Regions from separate parts of the Oceanisphaera sediminis genome, predicted to be linked through region 1. Evidence: predicted binding sites of a transcription regulator. Region 1 holds the regulator's gene; each other region holds the start of a gene.

Region 1 (4,168 bases):
TTACTGATACAGGAACTTGGTAAACAGCAGGCGATGAATCGGTGTTTCGCCGGTTTCTTTCAGCAGTAAATCGTTGAGTCGCTGCTGTCCTTGCTGCGCCAGCTCGTTGCGTACTTCCAGCGAGCGAATTTCCTGCTGGTTCTGCTCTGCCAGCAGGTTGTTGATGGCATCGCGCAGCAGCGGCATATGCTGCTCCACCAGCGGCATCTTGTCGGCACTTTTCAGCATCAAATCGACGGACACTCGAATATAACCCAGGGTCTGCCCCGAATTCTGGTAGTTGGTAATAATGTCCGGCGTCATGGTGTAGTATAAGGGCCCTTCGGGAGCCGTCTCCTGAGCGTGAAGCTGACCGGCAGTCAACAGGATACAAAGTGCAATAAAGCGAAACATCGCAAGCCTTTCTATTTGAATAATAAGAGTATTGTTTAAATAAAGCACTGGCCGGTCAAGTGAATACGTATTTTTCAGAATAATGAAGCGATTCGAGCATGTGTTTTACCATTTCAGGAAGTGCCAGTGACTAACACCGCCGATCATGCCTGGCACTGGGGGCCGGAGTTGCCGCAGTCTCAGCGGCTATTGTGCCACTGGCTACAGGATACCGGCTCTCTGACCGAACGGTTGCGTCGTCATTGCCGGCAGTTTCGGGTTCAGTTACAGCGCACCACCGCCGAAATATCCCTTACCCCGACTCAGGCCGCATGGATTGGCGCCGATCGTGCCTTTTGCCGTGAAGTGTTGCTGCTCTGCGATGAACAGCCCTGGGTTTATGCCAGCTCCCTGTATTCTCCCTCGACCCTGAATGCGGTGCCGGCGCTGGGCGGGCTGGGTCAGCGGGCGCTGGGCGAATTGTTGTTTGAAGATCCTCAATTACTGCGCAGCGAGTTCGAATTTGCCCAACTGACGACTCCGCAGTGGCAGCAGTTGACTCAAATGCAGGACATAGTGCCGTCAGCAAAGGATTATTTGCCCTGGGCCCGGCGTTCGCTGTTGTCTACCGGCAGGGCCGGTGTCTTGGTGACCGAGCTGTTTTTACCGCAGGCGCAGGCCTATCAGGAAGGAAATAAATGACTGCCATGACTACCCCATCCCGACCTCGCTGGCGTGCCTATATGGCGCTGGCCCGACTCGACAAACCCATCGGCACCCTATTGCTGCTGTGGCCGACCCTGTGGGCGATCTGGATAGCCGGTGAGGGCCGGCCTTCGTTCTGGCTGCTGCTGGTGTTTGTTGCCGGGGTGTTTTCGATGCGCTCCGCCGGTTGTGTAATCAACGATTACGCGGACCGTCATATCGACGGGCACGTCAAGCGTACCCATGCCCGGCCGCTGCCGAGTGGCGAGCTGACCGAAAAGCAGGCGCTGGGCTTTTTCGCCCTGCTGGTGGGTATCTCCTTCCTGCTGGTGCTGACCACCAACGCCCTGACCATACAACTGGCGGTGGCTGGCCTGGGCTGGGCGGCGCTTTATCCCTTCATGAAACGCTACACCAACCTGCCGCAGCTGTTTCTGGGCATCGCCTTTTCCTGGGCCATTCCCATGGCCTTCGCCGCCCAGAGCAACAGCCTGCCGCCGGGACTCTGGCTGCTGTTCGCCGCCAATCTGACCTGGACCATCGCCTACGACACCATGTATGCCATGGTGGATCGAGACGATGACCTTAAAATCGGCGTCAAGTCGACCGCCATCCTGTTTGGTCGTCGTGACAAGCTGGCAGTCGGTCTGTTGCAGCTAGTGACCCTGATGTTGCTGGTGGCGGCCGGCCAGGCCTTTGCCCTTGGCCCCATTTTTTACTGGAGCCTGCTGGGTGCGGCCGGCCTGTTTGTGTACCAGCAGCGGCAGATCCGCGACCGGGAGCGCATGGCCTGTTTCGGCGCCTTTCTCAACAACAACTACGTCGGCATGCTGGTATTCGCCGGCGTGGTACTGACGTTGCTGTAACCACAGCGGGTGGTGGCTGATGCAAGGATACCGGTCGCAGGAAGGGCTCGGATTTTATGCTTGCCCTGTCGGATTTACTGGATATACTGACAGTTAACTGTATAAAAAAACAGGTCCATTATGAAAGCCCTTACGCCTCGCCAGTCTCAGGTACTGGAGATCATCAAAGAGCATATTCAGCAGACCGGGATGCCGCCGACCCGCGCCGAAATTGCCCGGACGCTGGGCTTTAAATCGGCGAATGCCGCCGAAGAGCACCTCAAGGCGCTGGCTAAAAAAGGCGTCATCACCATGATGCCCGGCACCTCTCGTGGTATTCGCCTCGCCGAGGAAGAAGAGGAATTGGGGCTGCCGCTGATCGGACGCGTTGCCGCCGGTGAGCCCATTCTGGCCCAGCAGCATATCGAGAGCCACTACAAGCTGGATCCGTCCCTGTTTCATCCGTCGGCCGATTTTCTGCTGCGGGTAAAGGGCATGAGCATGAAGAACATCGGCATCATGGACGGCGATCTGCTGGCGGTACATAAAACCCGGGAAGTGCGCAATGGCCAGGTGGTTGTCGCCCGGCTGGACGATGAAGTCACGGTCAAGCGCTTTCGGCGTCAGGGCAGCAAGGTCAGCCTGTTGCCCGAAAACGAGGAACTTGCTCCCATCGAGGTGGACCTGCGTACTCAGGAGCTGACCATCGAAGGCCTGGCCGTCGGGGTGATCCGCAACGCCGACTTCTGATTTCCCCTTGCTCTGAACAGCGCACTCCGGGGCAGTTGATCTGCCCCGTTTTTCGTTTCCTTCCATCAACTCCATTAAGTATCTGATCATATTTGTGCCTCAGACCAGAGGCAACACAGCCGCCTCCCTCGACACGCCACTGGGCTAGCCATCTTTGCTGGGTAACCGGCTGCGAATATTCACTGGATACTCGGTCCATTACCCAACAAAGATATACGGCAGCAAGCTGCCCCATGGGGGCTCGGAAATGCCGTCCATAGCATTTCACGGTCGAGGGGGTCGTTCTCTGTTGCCTCTTCTTGAGCACCGAGTAGCCAGAAGGCGGCGCCAACAGGCCATGCCGGAGTATCAAGGAGGACAAAGGGATCTGCTCCAGCGGCCATCACATGACAGGGATGTCATGTGCTGAGCGTCACAAGGAGGTGCTTGAAGCGGGCCGGTGGAGTGGGCCCTTTGTCCGATGTTTACACAGCGATGGAATAGACCACTGTTCATGGGATCGGCCTAACTTCCTTTTTTACTTCAATTTTTTACTTTTTCATTATCAGTGCTTTACTTAGTGAGTGCCGGGCCGAGGGATGTGGTAGCCCGACAAGCACTGACTCGTTAGACGAGTGCACCAAAAATACAGGAAGAACTTTTGGGGGTGCGTGTGAAGCCGATTATTCTGCTGTTGTCCCTGCTGGCAACGCTGCCTGCAAGAGCGCAAGCTCGTTTGAACATGACCGAAGGGGTCACCGATATCAGCCAAAAGGTGTATGGCCTGCATATGACCATACTGATTATCTGCGCGATTATCGGCCTGCTGGTATTCGGGGTCATGTTCTGGGCCATTATTCACCATCGAAAATCCAAGGGTGCCCGGGCGGCGCAGTTTCATGAAAGTACCAAGGTCGAGATCCTCTGGACCCTGATCCCCTTTATCATTCTGATCGCCATGGCGGTGCCCGCCACTCGTACCCTGGTGGCGATGGAAGATGCCTCAGAATCCGATCTCACCGTGCAGATCACCGGGTCTCAGTGGAAGTGGCATTACCGGTACTTCGATCAGGGGGTCGAGTTCTACAGCCTGCTGGCCACCTTGCCGCAGCAAATTCAGGGAACGGTCGCCAAGGGTGAAAATTACCTGATTGAAGTCGACCAGCCGCTGGTGCTGCCCACCGACCGCAAGATTCGTTTCCTGATCACCTCCGATGACGTTATCCACTCCTGGTGGATGCCGGCGTTTGCGGTGAAGAAAGACGCCATTCCCGGTTTTATCAACGAAGCCTGGACCCGCATCAATCAGCCCGGTCTGTATCGCGGTCAGTGTGCCGAGCTGTGCGGCAAGGATCACGGTTTCATGCCGATAGTGGTGGATGCCCGAACGCCCGAGGAATTCGACGGTTGGCTGGCTGACACCCGGGCCGAGCAGGACGCAGCCAAGGCCGCCGAACAGCAGCTGTTGGCGATGGAAATGACCCAGGACGAGTTGATGCAGCTTGGTGAGCAGGTTT
Region 2 (4,168 bases), on a different contig from region 1:
CAGTTTGCGCGAGTGGCCAAACACCTGACCTTTCAGATCCGTCGGCGACTGGCGCGCCAGTTGACCCGAACCCCCTTGCGCGCCTTCGAGTCCATCGGGGCCGGCAGCGTCAGTTCGTATTTTGTCACCGATGTGGAAACCCTGGATAAATTTCTCGGCGAAACCCTGAGTCGCTTGCTGATCAGCATACTGAGCGTGGTGGGGACGGCGGTGGTACTGCTGCTGCTCAACTGGCAGCTGGGACTTTTTATTCTGCTGCTCAATCCGGTAGTGGTGTATTTTTCCAGCCGCCTCGGAGCCCGGGTCAAACATCTGAAGCGTAACGAAAACAGCGCCTTCGAGGTCTTTCAGCAGGCACTGGTGGAAACCCTGGACGGCATTCACGAAATTCGGGCGGCCAACCGCGAGCGTCACTATATGCTGCGGGTGATCGACCGGGCCCGCGGGGTCCGCGATACCGCCATCGATTACGCCTGGAAGAGCGAAGCCGCCGGTCGCGCCAGCTTTCTGCTGTTTCTGTCCGGGGTGGAGCTGTTTCGGGCCACCGGCATGATCATGGTGCTGTATACCGATTTGACCGTCGGCCAGATTTTTGCCGTATTCAGTTACCTGTGGTTCATGATGGGACCGGTACAGGACTTGCTCAACATGCAGTATTCCTTTTATGCCGCCACCGCCGCCCTCAAGCGCATCAACCGCATGCTGGTTCTGGGGGGCGAGCCGGAGCCGGTGGGCCGGGTCGATCCGTTCGAGGGCTGCACGACCTTGCCCATTTCGGTGAACGGACTCAGTTTTTCCTACAATGGCGAACGCAGGGTGCTGGATGATGTCAGCCTGCAGATCCGGGCCGGAGAAAAGGTCGCCCTGGTCGGCGCCAGCGGCGGCGGCAAGTCCACCTTTATCCAGCTACTGCTGGGCCTGTACCCGGCCGATACCGGCAGTATCTGCTTTGGCGGCGTCAATAGTCGGGATATCGGCTTTCCGACCATTCGTGAGCACGTGGCCACGGTATTGCAGCAGCCGGTGTTGTTCAACGATACTGTACGCTCCAACCTGAGCCTGGGCGATATGCATGACGACGAGGCGCTGTGGCAGGCATTGCGGGTGGCGCAACTGGATGAGGTGATCGCCGCCATGGAGCAAGGGCTGGATACCCAGGTAGGGCGGCGTGGCGTCAAGCTGTCGGGGGGACAGCAACAGCGGCTGGCCATTGCGCGCATGGTGCTGAAAAATCCGTCCATCGTGATTCTGGATGAAGCCACTTCCGCGCTGGATACCGAAACCGAGCAAAAGCTGCATCAGGCGCTGGCCGGCTTTTTACAGGGCAGAACCACCCTGATAGTGGCGCACCGGTTAAGCTCGGTGCGCCAGGCCGACAGAGTGTTGGTATTTGAAGACGGCAAAATCAGCCAGTCCGGCACCCATCACGAACTGCTGGAGCAGCCCGGTCTGTACCGCACCCTGTACAGCTAGCAGCGCGACATGAGGCGACAATAGTTCCCCCTTATGCCGCACTCAAACATAACGCCTGTGAGTTAAGCGTAAAACGGGACCCATTGACTTCCCACCGACACGCCGTAACCCCATCCCTGGGGGGCTCTGCTGCGCCATCCATGGCACAGAAGGTCGGCTTGAAAGCCAATCGTTCCCGTTAACTGAACGGTGTTGGCGTTCAAACAGGCGTTCAGGCAACGGCCTGAATATCGTCGTCATTCTCGGTAGCATGTGCGGCTTCAGACTTGTTCGCTGCCTTGTCGGCCTTTTTGGCCGGTTTCTTCTTGGGCCCACTCAGTTGATCCTGATGCTCAGCCAGGTACAGGGCCAGGGCTTCGCGGTCGGTTTCATTCAGGCTGACCGGGCCGTCGGCCAGCAGCTCGTCGAGGTGTTCGGCCAGATCGAGCAGGCGATCATAGGCGTCTGCGTCTTTTTTATTGGTAAACGTCATTTTATCGATTCCGTTTCTTACCACCAGGTACTGTATTGTGACTGCCATAACTGACTCCTTATCTGTATATAAATACAGTAATATTATGTCACGCCGGTTGCAAGACACAATAACGGCTTTATAGTAGGCCGCTCGATCTGCTGATTTAAACGGATTCGGGCAACTTTTTTGCCCGGTTTCTGGCGAGCGAGCGTATTCTGGCCGATAGTTTAATCGAAGTGTGCCTTCTTGGTGCCTTCACACTAGCGCACGGCTCAGTCAATGAGCCATTCCCCTAGGCCAGGTACATGGATTTGGTACCTGGCTTTTTTTGTTTGTCATTTTTGCTCATTGTTTAGCAGAAATGACAATCATTTTCTTATCACAACTTTTCTTATCACAACAGCAGGCTGGGAGCCGGGTTGTTGTCTCGGAGGAACCTGCTGCGTTATGTCATCCAGTGCCACCTTACCGCTGATTATTCTGCTGGGCGCCGTCTCTGCCCTCACCCCCCTGGCCATCGATATGTACCTGCCGGCCATGCCCGCCATCGCCGAAGCACTGTCCAGTAACTCCCATCGCGTGCAGGCGACCCTTGCCGCCTATACCGGCGGTTTTGCCCTCGGCCAGCTGTTGTTTGGTCCGCTTTCCGATGCCCGCGGGCGGCGACCGGTGCTACTGGGTGGCATGGTGATCTTCATGATTGCAGCCCTGCTGTGTGCGCTGGCCAACAGTGTGGAAAGTCTGACCTGGCTGCGGGCCGCCCAGGGCTTTGCCGGCGCCGCCTCCGCCGTGGTGGTACAGGCACTGGTGCGCGACTTGTTCAACCGGGAAGACTTTGCCCGCACCATGGCCTATATCACCCTGGTCATGACGCTGGCTCCCTTGATAGCCCCCATGCTGGGCGGTCATTTGGCCCACTGGTTTGGCTGGCGTTCCATTTTCTGGGTGCTGGCGGGTTTTACCGCCCTGATCGCGTTGATCTGCAGCCTGCGCTTACCGGAAACCCTGGCACCGGAGCATCGACAGCCGTTGCACCTGATGTCGATTTTACGGAGCTATCTGCGCTTGCTCGCCACCCGCCAGGCACTCGGCTTCATGCTCTGCGGCGCCTTTTCCTTCGCGGGCATGTTTGCCTTTCTCACCGGCGCCTCGTTTATCTATATCGAACTCTATGGGGTGTCTCCCCAGCATGTCGGCTATCTGTTCGGGCTTAACGTGCTGAGTCTGATGCTGTTTACCACGCTAAACGGTAAATGGGTTCGTCGACTGGGCTCGCGCACCATGCTGCGGCTGGCGCTGGGTTTGCAGCTGTTGGCCGGGATTTTGATGCCGATAGGGCCCTTGATGGGCTGGGGACTCTGGTCGGTGGTGGCGCCCATCATGCTTTATGTCGGCGTCATCTCCACCATCGGCAGCAACACCATGGCCAGTCTGCTCGGCAGCCTGCCCAATCTGGCGGGCACCGCCTCGTCATTGGCCGGCACCCTGCGCTTTGGCACCGCCGCCCTGGTGGGCGCCGTGGTCGCCGCCCTGCCCGACAGTTCGCCGCTGTATATGCTGGTGACCATGAGCGGCTGCGCCCTGATCTCCATGCTGGCCTATCGGCTGTTGTGCGATCGGGAGTAATGCCTGCTCCATTAACCCGCTTAGCTATTTCACTGCCTCTGGCTCATCGAACAAAGGGCCGCTCCGCCGACTCGCTCAGGCACCTCCCTGTGACGCTCAACACATGACATCCCTGTCATGTGATGGTCGGCGGAGCAGATCCCTTTGTTCTCCTTGAAGCTCCGGCATCACCCGTTGGCACCACCTACATGCAACTCGGTGTACCAAAGAGGCAACAGAGATCGGCTCCCACGACCGTGAAATGCCATGGCCGGAAAATGCTCCTGCCGTTCCGGCATTCCCGCCCTCCCTGGCAGTCAGACAGCATTTCCGAGCCCCCATGGGGCAGCTTGCTTCCGTAACGAGTTGTTTCAGCCTGACCAAACATCCAGTGAATGTTCGCAGCAGGCTGAAAAGCGAGTGGCAAGGCTAAATGGCGTGTCGTGGGAGGTGACTGTGTTGCCTCTGGTTGACGAAACTATGCCCTCATCATGATTATGTTTAATACTGATAGAAATAAAACGGGAAGCCTGCGCTTCCCGTTAATCCAGATTGATTAATCCAGGTTTATTTTGACGGTCCCTTGAGCAGCGCTTCTATGCTGCCCACCGCACCGAGTACGCTGCTGGCTTCATA
Region 3 (4,168 bases), on a different contig from region 1:
TGAAGTGAACGGCCTCAGCCGGGAAATCACCGGTCTGCTGCAGTTGGCTCGCGAAGGGGACGAGGTGCTGCTGAACCTGGAGTCCGGCGGTGGCGTGGTGCATGGCTACGGCCTCGGGGCCGCCGAACTGGCGCGACTCAAGGCCAAGGGACTGCATCTTACGGTGGCGGTCGACAAGGTCGCTGCCAGTGGCGGTTACATGATGGCCTGTGTGGCCGAGCGTATTATCGCCGCGCCCTTCGCCATCGTCGGCTCCATCGGGGTGGTGGCACAGTTGCCCAACTTCAATAAATTCCTCAAGAGCAAAGACATCGACGTCGAGCTGCATACCGCCGGCCAATACAAACGCACCCTGACCCTGTTTGGCGAGAACGACGACGAAGGTCGCGCCAAGTTCCGCGAAGAGCTGGAGGTGATTCACCGTCGGTTCAAGGACTTTATCGCCGAGAATCGGCCGGCTTTGGCACTGGACGAGGTGGCGACCGGTGAGCACTGGCTGGCGACCGATGCCCGGGAACTGGGGCTGGTAGACGAGCTGATGACCAGCAGCGATTACCTGTTGGCGGCGAGTGCCGACAAGCGGGTGATCCGGCTGCACTACCAACCGAAACAGACGATCAAGGATAAGCTGGGCAAGGCGGTGGAAGCGGGTGTCAGCCGGGGGCTGATGAAGCTGGTGGAAGCGGGACAACGCCCCTTCGGCTGATTAAGTTCGGGGAATAGGGAATAGGGAATAGGGATCAGGGAATGGGGAATAGGGAGTTGGGAGCCCCAATCCCCAGTCCCTGGTTTTTAACTACCGCTGGAAGGGGTAGACGGAGCCCAGCTGCAGTATCTGGGTCAGCTCGTCCAGGGCCGAACGAGACTCCAGCAACAGCGCCGGATCACGCAGATCGTTCAGGCTCAGGCTGTCGCGGTAATGGCGGTCTACCCACTGATTCAGTCGGCCGAACAGCGCCTCGTTCATCAGGCAGGCGGGGTTGGTGGCCGCATGCTCGGCGGCGGTCATCGCCACCCGCAGTCGCAGACAGGCCGGGCCGCCGCCGTTACGCATGCTTTGCTTCACGTCCATGAAGTGGACTTCCCGAATGGGGGTGTTCAGGGTCAGCAGCTTGTCCAGATAGGCCTTGACGCTGGGGGTGTCGGCGCATTCCGACGGCGCGATAATCGCCATGTGGCCGGGGCGCAGCGTCACTATCTGGGTATTGAACAGGTAGCTTTTCACCGCGTCCAGTACCGGCACCTCGGCGGTGGGGACTTCGATGAAGTGCAGCTCGGTTTCGGGCAGCTTGCGGCGGATTTCGTCCAGGGCGGCATGGGTGTCGAGAAAGGCCTGCTGATGGTAAAACAGCACATTCTGGTTGCCGACCGCAATCACGTCGTTATGGAATACGCCCTGATCGATCACCTCCGGATTCTGGGCAATGAAAATGGCGGTGTCGTCATTCAGACCGTGCAGGCGGGCCACCGCACGAGAGGCTTCCAGGGTCTGGCGAGCCGGATAGCGGCGCGGCGCCGGCCGGCTTTGATCGAAGGCGCTGCGGCCATACACGAACAGCTCGACGCCGGCCTGGCCGTAGTCGGCACACAGGCGGGTGTGGTTGGCGGCGCCCTCGTCACCGAAATACTCGTTGGCAGGCAGGGCGGCGTGGTGGCAAAAATAACGATCGTCGGCAAAAACCCGGCCCAGAATTCGGCCGGTCACTTCGTGCTCGATGGAGCGATGAAACTTGTTGGTCAGGTTGGCCGGGGTAAAGTGAATACGGCCATCCAGCGTATCGGCGCCGGGTGAAACGGTGGCGGCGTTGGCGGTCCACATGCTGGATGCGGAACAACAGGCGGCCAGCAGCACCGGATCTTCGCGAAAGGCTTTTTCCAGCACCTGGGCGTCGCTGCCGGTAAAACCCAGTCGGCGCAGAGTTTGAATATCGGGGCGCTCCTGGGGGGCCAGTACCCCCTGTACCAGACCCAGATCGCTTAGCGCTTTCATTTTCTGCAGGCCCTGCTTGGCGGCCTGTTGGGGACTGGAGGCATCCTGCGCATTGCTTTGAGAGGCTACATTGCCGTAAGAAAGGCCGGCGTAGTTATGGGTAGGGCCAACCAGACCGTCGAAGTTAGCTTCAAACTGTACCATTATATTGTCCTTTTAAATGGTTAAAATAGCCGAGATAATTCTGAGTTGCGCCATTATATGTGGATTTTTCAAGGAGATGTAACCCGAATTTAACAACAGATTATGCCTTAATCATAACAATGCATAAAAAGCGGTCGAACAGGCAACTTAAGCAAAAAAGCGGTTGATTCCTGCAGGTATGAAGGTGTTAATAAGTAAATATAAATTCACTCAACTTTTTTTCGGCCCTGGCCTGGTAAGTTTGCTTTTTGCGGCTTTTTCACTTATACAGCCGTCATTACCTTGCCGCCGTACCCCTGAGTTGGGGGCCAGACCTTAAGGACCTATACGCGCTTTATGAGCAAATCCCTCGTTATCGTGGAATCGCCCGCCAAGGCAAAAACCATCAACAAATATCTGGGTAAAGACTTCATCGTCAAATCCAGTGTCGGTCATGTGCGGGATTTGCCCACCGCCGGCTCCTCTGCCGCCAAAAAAACCGGAGGTAAAAAAGCCGACACCAAGCAGCTCAGCCCCGAAGAAAAAGCCCGGCTCAAGCAGCAGAAAGAGCAAAAGGCGCTGATCGCCCGTATGGGCGTCGATCCCAATAACGGCTGGCAGGCGAATTATCAGGTACTGCCCGGCAAAGAGAAGGTGGTCACCGAATTGCAGGCGCTGGCCGAGAAAGCCGACACCATCTATCTCGCTACGGATTTGGACCGCGAAGGGGAGGCGATTGCCTGGCACCTTAAAGAGCTGATCGGCGGTGACGATGAGCGCTTCAAGCGGGTGGTCTTCAACGAAATCACCAAAACGGCCATTCAGGATGCGTTCAGCCGTCCGTCCGATCTTAACCAGAACCGGGTGAATGCCCAGCAGGCGCGCCGCTTTCTGGACCGGGTCGTGGGCTATATGGTCTCGCCCCTGCTGTGGAAAAAAGTGGCCCGTGGCCTGTCTGCCGGTCGAGTACAATCGGTAGCGGTACGTCTGCTGGTAGAAAAAGAACGTGAAATCAAGGCGTTCGTACCGGAAGAATACTGGGATATTCAGGCCGATCTGAGCAACAAGGAAAAGCTGGCGCTGTCGATGGCGGTGGCCAAGTATCAGGGCAAGGAATTCCGCCCGGTCAACGAAGCCCAGACCATGGCGGCGGTGGATGCGCTCAAGGCGAGTCGCTTCGAGGTGGTGTCGCGTGACGACAAGCCCACCCAGAGCAAGCCGCCGGCGCCCTTTATCACCTCAACCCTGCAGCAGGCGGCCAGTACCCGGCTGAGTTTTGGCGTAAAACGCACCATGATGCTGGCCCAGCGCCTGTATGAAGCGGGTTACATCACCTATATGCGAACCGACTCCACCAACCTGAGTCAGGAAGCGGTGGCCGGTGTACGTGAGTATATTCAGGAGCAGTACGGCCCGGGTTATCTGCCTGAAGATCCCAATGTATACAGCGCCAAGGCCAATGCCCAAGAAGCGCACGAGGCGATTCGTCCCTCCGATGTAGCCCTGTCCGCCGACAAGCTCGATGGCATGGAAGCGGATGCCAAGCGATTGTACGATCTTATCTGGCGCCAGTTTGTGGCCTGTCAGATGGTGCCGGCGCTGTACGACAGCAGCACCATTACCGTGCGCGCCGGTGACTACGATCTCAAGGCCCGCGGTCGCATTCTGCGCTTTGCCGGCTGGACCAAGGTACAGGCCGCCGCTCAGGGCCGCAAAGGCGAAGACACTGTCTTGCCGGCGGTGCAGGCGGGCGAGGTACTGACCCTCGAACAGCTCGATCCCAAGCAGCACTTTACCAAGCCACCGGCGCGTTTCACCGAAGCGGCGCTGGTGCGAGAGCTGGAAAAGCGCGGCATTGGCCGACCTTCCACCTATGCATCCATCATTTCCACCATTCAGGATCGAGGCTATGTGAAGGTCGAAAGCCGACGCTTCTATGCGGAAAAAATGGGTGAGATCGTGGCCGATCGGTTGCAGGAAAGCTTTGCCGAGCTGATGAACTACGACTTTACCGCCCAGATGGAAAGCAAGCTGGATGAAATTGCCGGCGGCAGT

What was found. Region 1 encodes LexA, which represses DNA repair genes until DNA is damaged. Its sites were predicted from a motif close to ANCTGTNTNNNNANACAGNT; they were not measured.
Region 2: the regulator LexA is predicted to act here: its motif matches at 2,006-2,025, upstream of ABD827_RS04400 (YebG family protein).
Region 3: the regulator LexA is predicted to act here: its motif matches at 2,216-2,235, upstream of astB (N-succinylarginine dihydrolase).

What each region holds. Positions count from the first base shown of each region.
Region 1 covers NZ_BAABDS010000026.1:197,457-201,624, forward strand. Annotated here, with positions in the region: gene ABD827_RS08875 (flagellar basal body-associated FliL family protein) at 1-393, opposite strand; gene glpG (rhomboid family intramembrane serine protease GlpG) at 1-7, shown strand, start outside; gene ABD827_RS08880 (chorismate--pyruvate lyase family protein) at 520-1,074, shown strand; gene ubiA (4-hydroxybenzoate octaprenyltransferase) at 1,080-1,943, shown strand; gene lexA (transcriptional repressor LexA) at 2,064-2,672, shown strand; gene coxB (cytochrome c oxidase subunit II) at 3,325-4,168, shown strand, end outside.
Region 2 covers NZ_BAABDS010000010.1:132,035-136,202, reverse strand. Annotated here, with positions in the region: gene ABD827_RS04405 (ABC transporter ATP-binding protein) at 1-1,473, shown strand, start outside; gene ABD827_RS04400 (YebG family protein) at 1,685-1,993, opposite strand; gene ABD827_RS04395 (Bcr/CflA family multidrug efflux MFS transporter) at 2,375-3,553, shown strand; gene ABD827_RS04390 (SPFH domain-containing protein) at 4,100-4,168, opposite strand, start outside.
Region 3 covers NZ_BAABDS010000014.1:95,951-100,118, reverse strand. Annotated here, with positions in the region: gene sohB (protease SohB) at 1-706, shown strand, start outside; gene astB (N-succinylarginine dihydrolase) at 797-2,134, opposite strand; gene topA (type I DNA topoisomerase) at 2,471-4,168, shown strand, end outside.